Regions from separate parts of the Enterobacter sp. PL_is514 genome, predicted to be linked through region 2. Evidence: predicted binding sites of a transcription regulator. Region 2 holds the regulator's gene; the other holds the start of a gene.

Region 1 (4,014 bases), on a different contig from region 2:
GAGAGAAATCAATTTTTCTCAGGCGGGAAAACGAGGTTCAACACGATAGCGGTGATACCGCCTGCGGCAATGCCGGAAGAGAGCAGGTTTTTTACCCAGTCAGGTGCAAACTGCAGGATCAGTGGCTGCTGGGAAACGCCCAGACCGACGGCCAGTGACAGGGCGATAATCATGATCGCGCGGCGGTTCAGTGGCTCGCGGGAGACGATACGCACGCCGGAGGCCGCGATCGTCCCGAACATCACCAGCGTTGCGCCGCCCAGCACCGGCTCAGGGATGTGCTGCACAAAGCCGCTCACCGCCGGGAACAGGCCGAGGACGATCAGCATCAGCGCCACCACGAAGCCAACGTAGCGGCTGGCCACGCCGGTCAGCTGGATCACGCCGTTGTTCTGACCGAAGCAGGAGTTCGGGAAGGTGTTGAATACCGCAGAGACAAACGAGTTCAGGCCGTTCGCCAGCACGCCGCCTTTCAGGCGCTTCATGTACAGCGGGCCGGACACCGGCTGCTCGGAGACGTCGGAGGTGGCGGTGATATCACCGATGGTCTCCAGCGAGGTGATCATAAAGACCAGCATCAGCGGCAGGAGCAGACCCCAGTCAATGCCCAGACCGTAGTACAGCGGCGTAGGAACGGTGATCAGCGCGCTGTTGGTCGGCGCGGTGTTCTCCGGCAGCATGCCCAGCGCCCACGCCAGCAGGTAACCCGCCGCCATGGCGATCACCAGCGAGGCCACGCGCAGGTAAGGGTTACGCTGACGGTTAAGCAGAATAATGATCGCCAGCACGACGCCTGCCAGCAGCAGGTTTTTTGGCGCGCCGAAGGTGTGGTCGCTCATTGCGGCATAGCCGCCGCCGATGGAGGTCAGGCCCACCTGGATCAGCGACAGGCCGATAATCATCACGACGACGCCGGAAACCAGCGGGGTGATAACGCGGCGAGCCAGATGCAGAACGCGGGAGATCACCATCTCCGTACAGCTGGCCAGCATCAGCGTGCCGAACAGCGCCGCCATCATGGTCGGGACATCCGCACCGCCGGTTTTCAGCGCCGTACCGCCCATGATCAGGGGCGCCACGAAGTTAAAGCTGGTGCCCTGAATCGACAATAATCCCGACCCCACCGGCCCCCATGCTTTAATTTGAATAATCGAGGCCACGCCGGAGGCAAAAAGAGACATGCTGATAATGTGCTGCGTGTCCTGCGCCGGTAAACCGAGCGCCTGGCAAATCAGCAGCGCCGGGGTGATCACCGCAACAAACATCGCCAGAAGATGCTGGCAGGCGGCGAACAGCGTTTGCGGCAGCGGCGGGCGGTCTTCAAGGCGGTAAATCAGTTCGCTATTTTGCTTCTGCGCAATCGGTTGCGCATCAGGCGACTCTATGGTGTTAACGGACATCGGCGGCAATCCCACGGTGGAAAAGCGGGCATTTTATCTGACCACCTGGTAAAAGCAAACGATTGCCAGCAAAAAAAGGGAAGAAAATCTGCCGCTGTGAGCAGGTTTTCTACAACGTATCGGGAAAAAAAATTACACTTTTTCGCGCCGGGAGCTCATGAAGAGCGCAAACCGGCCCAGGATAACGCCGCGTGTGTATGGAACACGCGCAAAACAGGAGCCTTCTATGATTCATCTCGATACGTTGTCGACACTTGTTGCCGCAACGCTGGTCTTACTGCTTGGCCGTAAGCTGGTACATAGCGTTTCCCTTCTGAAGAAATACACCATTCCTGAACCTGTCGCCGGTGGTCTGCTGGTGGCGCTGGCCCTGCTGATACTGAAAAAAAGCATGGGTTGGGAAATCGATTTTGATATGTCCCTGAAGGACCCGCTGATGCTGGCCTTCTTTGCCACCATCGGCCTGAACGCCAACCTGGCGAGCCTGCGGGCGGGCGGTAAAGTGCTCGGCGTATTCCTGATTGTGGTGGTGGGGCTGCTGCTGATGCAAAACGCTATCGGCATCGGGATGGCGACGCTGCTGGGACTGGATCCGCTGATGGGGCTGCTGGCGGGGTCAATTACCCTTTCGGGCGGCCACGGTACCGGGGCCGCATGGAGCAAGCTGTTTATCGAGCGCTACGGGTTTGAAAACGCGACGGAGGTGGCGATGGCCTGCGCGACCTTTGGGCTGGTGCTGGGTGGCCTGATTGGCGGCCCGGTGGCACGCTATCTGGTGAAGCACTCCACCACACCGGACGGCAGGCCGGACGATGAGCTGGTGCCGACCGCATTTGAAAAGCCGGACGTCGGGCGCAGCATTACCTCGCTGGTGCTGATTGAAACCATCGCGACGATCGCCATCTGCCTGACCGTGGGCAAAGTGGTTGCGCAATGGCTGGCGGGCTCAGCGTTTGAACTGCCGACGTTTGTCTGCGTGCTGTTTATCGGGGTGATCCTGAGCAACGGCCTGGCGCTGATGGGCTTCTATCGCGTGTTTGAACGGGCGGTGTCGGTGCTCGGCAACGTCTGCCTGTCGCTGTTCCTGGCGATGGCGCTGATGAGTCTCAAGCTGTGGGAGCTGGCCTCGCTGGCGCTGCCGATGGTGGCGATTCTGGCGGTGCAGGCCCTGTTTATGGCGCTGTACGCCATGTTCGTGACCTGGCGGATGATGGGCAAAAACTACGATGCGGCGGTGCTGGCGGCGGGTCACTGCGGGTTTGGTCTGGGGGCCACCCCAACGGCTATCGCCAACATGCAGGCGATCACCGAACGCTTCGGGCCTTCGCACATGGCGTTTCTGGTGGTCCCGATGGTCGGGGCGTTCTTTATTGATATCGTCAACGCGCTGGTGATTAAGCTGTACCTGATGCTGCCGATGTTTGCCTGAATCAGGCGTTGGAATAGCGTTCGGTTTCCGGCATCCAGCGCTCAATTAACGCTGCCGCCTGTTCGGGGTAGCGTTCATGAATGTGGCGGGCGAGGCGCTGAACCTCGGGGATCATAGCCTGATCGCGCAGCAAATCCGCCACTTTGAATTCCGCGTTCCCCGTCTGACGCGTGCCCAGCAGTTCGCCCGGGCCGCGGATCTCCAGGTCTTTTTGCGCAATCACAAAACCGTCGTTGCTGTCGCGCAGCACCTGCAACCGCATCTGGGCTGTTTTTGAGAGCGGGGCTTTGTAGAGCAGGACGCAGTGGGACGCTACCGCGCCACGGCCAACGCGCCCGCGCAGCTGGTGGAGCTGGGCAAGGCCCAGGCGCTCCGGGTTTTCGATAATCATCAGGCTGGAGTTCGGGACGTCCACGCCCACTTCAATGACCGTCGTGGCGACCAGCAAATGCAGCTCGCCCTGCTTAAACGACTGCATCACCGCCTGTTTTTCGGCAGGCTTCATGCGTCCATGAACCAGGCCCACGTTCAGCTCCGGCAGCGCCAGCTTAAGCTCTTCCCACGTGGCTTCGGCAGCCTGCGCTTCCAGCAGTTCCGACTCTTCTATCAGCGTACAAACCCAGTAGGCCTGACGCCCTTCGTGGGTGCAGGCGTTGCGCACGCGGTCGATGATATCACTGCGGCGCGTGTCAGGAATGGCGACCGTTGTGACCGGCGTACGGCCCGGCGGCAGTTCGTCGATGGTGGAGGTATCCAGATCGGCGTAGGCCGTCATCGCCAGGGTGCGCGGGATCGGCGTAGCGGTCATGATCAGCTGATGCGGGTGGAAGCCCTGCTGCAGGCCTTTCTCCCATAATGCCAGACGCTGGTGCACGCCGAAGCGGTGCTGCTCGTCGATAATCACCAGCGCAAGGCCGTTAAACTGCACCTGCTCCTGGAAGATGGCGTGCGTGCCGACAATCATCTGCACCTGCCCGCTGGCAATAGCCTCCTGTTGCGCAAGGCGCGCTTTGCCTTTTTGCTTCCCGGCAAGCCAGCCCACTTCAATCCCCAGCGGCGCAAACCAGGCGCGGAAATTATTGGCGTGCTGCTCGGCCAGCAGCTCGGTCGGCGCCATGAGCGCCACCTGTTTACCGTGGGCGATCGCGCGCAGGGCCGCCAGGGCGGCGACCAGCGTTTTACCGG
Region 2 (4,014 bases):
GGACCTGCGGGCGCACCAGCACCGACAGCTCTCTGCGCACGTCAGGACGTTCACCCGCGCTGCCTTTCGGCAGGGAGAAGAACAGCGCCACCATCGCGACCACGCCCAGCCCGGCCGTTGCCAGGAAGGACATCCGCCAGCCGATCGCTTCCCCCAGCCAGGTTGCCGCAGGCACCCCGCCGATGTTGGCAATCGTTAGCCCCATAAACATGGTTGCTACGGCGCTGGCCTGCTTATGTTTTGGCACCACGCTGGCAGCCACGACCGATCCCAGCCCGAAGAACGCGCCGTGGTTAAGGCTGGTCAGAATACGAGACAGCATCAGCGTGGTGTAGTCCGGCGAAATGGCCGAAAGCACGTTACCCAGGGTGAAAATCGCCATCAGGAAAATCAGCGCATTGCGGCGCGCGCGGTGCGAAAGGAGAAGCGTCATCAGCGGCGCCCCCACCATCACGCCGATAGCATAGGCGCTGATTAACATCCCTGCCGCAGGGATCGAGACGTCCACGCCGCGGGCGATGACGGGCAGTAACCCCATCGGGGAGAATTCAGTGGTGCCAATCCCAAAAGCGCCAATCGCCAGGGCCAGCAGGGGAAAATTGATTTTCATGCGTCAACTCCGGATGCCGTGTCATGTGGTGACACAGAACAAAGAAGCGGAAAGCATGACATCAATCACAAAAAATGAGAAGTTAACAAAATGGCAAAAGATTTTTGCCAGAGAAGTAACAATCGGGTCGATCGGGAGGGAGAAGGCTCTCCCTCCGCGTAAATCAGTGCAGCGCAGCCGTCAGACCGGCCGCGACAATCAGAGCCAGCACAATAACGGTGGTGAACAGCGAAAACTTCAGATCGGAACTCATCAATTTTTCTCCTTTTAATCCCCCCACGAAAAGTGAGCCTGCTCATTTTTGCATAATTTACGTCAAAAATCTTCCTGGATTTAGGCTGATAAACACTTTACCTCTTCCCCTTTTCATCAAGATAGGACAAAATTCCACGCTAAATTTATTAGCGTACCGGCCATTGACCCCCTCCTGACGTCCCGTGTCGTTTTCCCGGCGTGCCGCAATTCAAGATTGCGTGATAAGGGTGAGAGAAGGCAAACGTTTACCTTCAAGTTTTTCAGGAGTTTAGGATATGGTCTGGAGTGACATTTAATGGCAACAATTAAAGACGTAGCAAAACGCGCAAACGTTTCCACTACAACCGTATCACATGTAATTAACAAAACCCGCTTCGTGGCGGAAGAGACGCGCAACGCCGTCTGGGCAGCGATCAAAGAGCTGCACTATTCGCCAAGTGCGGTTGCGCGCAGCCTCAAGGTTAATCACACCAAATCCATTGGATTGCTGGCCACCAGCAGTGAAGCGGCCTATTTTGCCGAGATCATTGAAGCGGTAGAGAAGAACTGCTTCCAGAAAGGCTATACCCTGATTCTGGGCAACGCATGGAACAGCATAGAAAAACAGCGTGCCTACCTGTCGATGATGGCGCAAAAGCGCGTTGATGGCCTGCTGGTAATGTGTTCCGAGTACCCGGAATCCGTACTGTCGATGCTCGAAGAGTATCGCCATATTCCCATGGTGGTCATGGACTGGGGCGAAGCGCGCGCGGATTTCACTGATTCCGTTATCGATAATGCCTTTGAAGGCGGCTATATGGCCGGTCGTTATCTGATCGAACGCGGTCACCGCGAGATTGGCGTGATCCCCGGTCCGCTGGAGCGCAACACCGGCGCGGGCCGTCTGGCCGGTTTTATGAAAGCGATGGAAGAAGCGCTGATCAACGTGCCGGAAAACTGGATTGTGCAGGGCGACTTTGAGCCGGAGTCGGGCTACCGCGCAATGCAGCAGATCGTCTCCCAGCCACACCGTCCGACCGCCGTTTTCTGCGGGGGTGACATCATGGCTATGGGCGCGCTCTGCGCTGCCGACGAGCTGGGTCTGCGCGTACCGCAGGATATTTCCGTGATCGGGTATGACAACGTGCGTAACGCGCGTTTCTTCACGCCAGCGTTGACCACCATTCACCAGCCGAAAGATTCGCTGGGCGAAACGGCCTTCAATATGCTGATGGACAGGATCGTCAACAAACGTGAAGAGTCGCAGTCCATTGAAGTTCACCCGCGTCTTATCGAACGCCGTTCCGTTGCGGACGGTCCGTTCCGCGACTACCGTCGTTAATCGCTTTACGGGGCCAGCTATGCTGGCTCCCGTAACCATTCCCGGTTTAGCGTTTCGCTGTCTCCCAGATAATCCAGCAGCCAGGCCATCGCAGGCGAGACATCACTTTGCTGCCAGGTCAGGCAGCAGGCCGCATCCGGGAACGGATTCTCCAGCGTCAGCTCAACCCACTCTCCGGTATCGATGCGCGGACGCGCGAAATGAACGGGCACCATCGCGACGCACAGTCCGGCGCTGAGGCACGTCGCCGACGATTCCCAGTCAGGGGCCACCACCCGCCGCTGGTTGTCCAGAAGCCAGGTGATACGCTTCGGCAATGAACGGGAGGTATCCTCCAGCACCAGCGACGGCCAGTTGCGCAGCGTATCATCGCTGAGCGGCCCCTCCATCACCGCCAGCGGATGATCGCTTGCCACCACGCACTTCCAGCTCAGCATGCCCATATCGCGAAAGGCGTAACGTCCCCCGACCGGGATCGCCTGCGTGGCCCCGATTGCCATCTCTGCCCTGCCGTCCGCCAGCGCATCCCAGACGCCGTTGAACACCTCCTGCGAGACCCGCAGCTCGACATCTGAAAAATGACGATAGAAATCGACGATCATCTGCCGGGTACGTTCCGGCTTAACGATGTTATCCACCGCGATGGAAAGATGCCCCCGCCAGCCGTTAGCGATCTGCTGACACTGTTCGCGGGTGATCTGCATTTTTTTGATAACAGAACGCCCTTCCTTCAAAAACCACGCCCCTGCGGGCGTTAATTCCACATCACGATGGCGCCGCTCAAACAGCGGAACCGCCAGCCACTCCTCCAGCTGACGCACCGTGTAGCTGATGGCCGAAGGGACGCGGTGCAGCTCCTGCGCTGCACCGCTAAAGCTGCCGTTACGTGCAACAGCATCGACCACTTCAAGAGAATAATCTGACCACATTTTCTGCCTGCAAAAAATTTGAATGCACCCGCCAAATATTAGCGTTTCACAAGCCGCTTTGCACTCCCTACACTCTCCGCCAACGTACACCTGCCTCCTCAGGAGAATAAGAGAATGCAACCCAGGAAAGGATTTTTAGTCTGGCTCGGCGGCTTAAGCGTGCTGGGCTTTTTGGCCACCGACATGTACCTGCCCGCGTTTGCCGCGATGCAGGAAGACCTGCAAACCCCTGCGGCGGCCATCAGCGCCAGCCTGAGCCTGTTCCTTGCCGGTTTCGCTTTCGCGCAGCTGCTGTGGGGACCGCTCTCGGATCGCTTTGGTCGTAAACCGGTACTGCTGCTGGGTCTGGCCATTTTTGCCGTGGGCTGCCTGGGGATGCTGTGGGTGCGCGATGCCACCTGGCTGCTGGTGCTGCGCTTTATTCAGGCCGTGGGCGTCTGTGCTGCGGCGGTGACCTGGCAGGCGCTGGTGACCGACTACTATCCGGCTAACCGCACAAACCGTATTTTCGCCACCATTATGCCGCTGGTGGGTCTTTCCCCTGCCCTGGCTCCGCTGCTGGGCAGCTGGATCCTCGCGCACTTTGACTGGCAGGCCATTTTTGCCACGCTGTTTGCCATCACGCTGGTACTGATGCTGCCGGCGTTTGCCCTTAAGCCCGCGCATAAAAAAGAGGCGCATGCGGATGCGAAGCCGATTACCTTCACCTCCCTGCTGAGCGCCAAAGCGTATCGCGGCAATGTCCTGATTTACGCCGCCTGTTCGGCCAGCTTCTTCGCGTGGCTTACCGGCTCGCCGTTCATTCTGCACGATATGGGCTACAGCCCGGCGGCCATCGGTTTGAGCTATGTTCCGCAGACTATCGCCTTCCTGGTGGGCGGGTACGGCTGTCGCGCGGC

Evidence for each region. The regulator PurR, encoded in region 2, represses purine synthesis genes. The targets are predictions, from matches to a motif close to CANGCAAACGTTTGCNTG.
Region 1: a site for PurR is predicted at 1,452-1,469, ahead of gltS (sodium/glutamate symporter). Genes of this name have one in related genera too.

Annotation. Positions count from the first base shown of each region.
Region 1 is NZ_JBVPGN010000025.1:122,261-126,274, reverse strand. It holds gene xanP (xanthine/proton symporter XanP) at 9-1,400, opposite strand; gene gltS (sodium/glutamate symporter) at 1,627-2,829, shown strand; gene recG (ATP-dependent DNA helicase RecG) at 2,831-4,014, opposite strand, start outside.
Region 2 is NZ_JBVPGN010000034.1:146,091-150,104, reverse strand. It holds gene AC0TNG_RS16345 (MFS transporter) at 1-610, opposite strand, end outside; gene cydH (cytochrome bd-I oxidase subunit CydH) at 774-863, opposite strand; gene purR (HTH-type transcriptional repressor PurR) at 1,161-2,186, shown strand; gene punR (DNA-binding transcriptional activator PunR) at 2,204-3,115, opposite strand; gene punC (purine nucleoside transporter PunC) at 3,230-4,014, shown strand, end outside.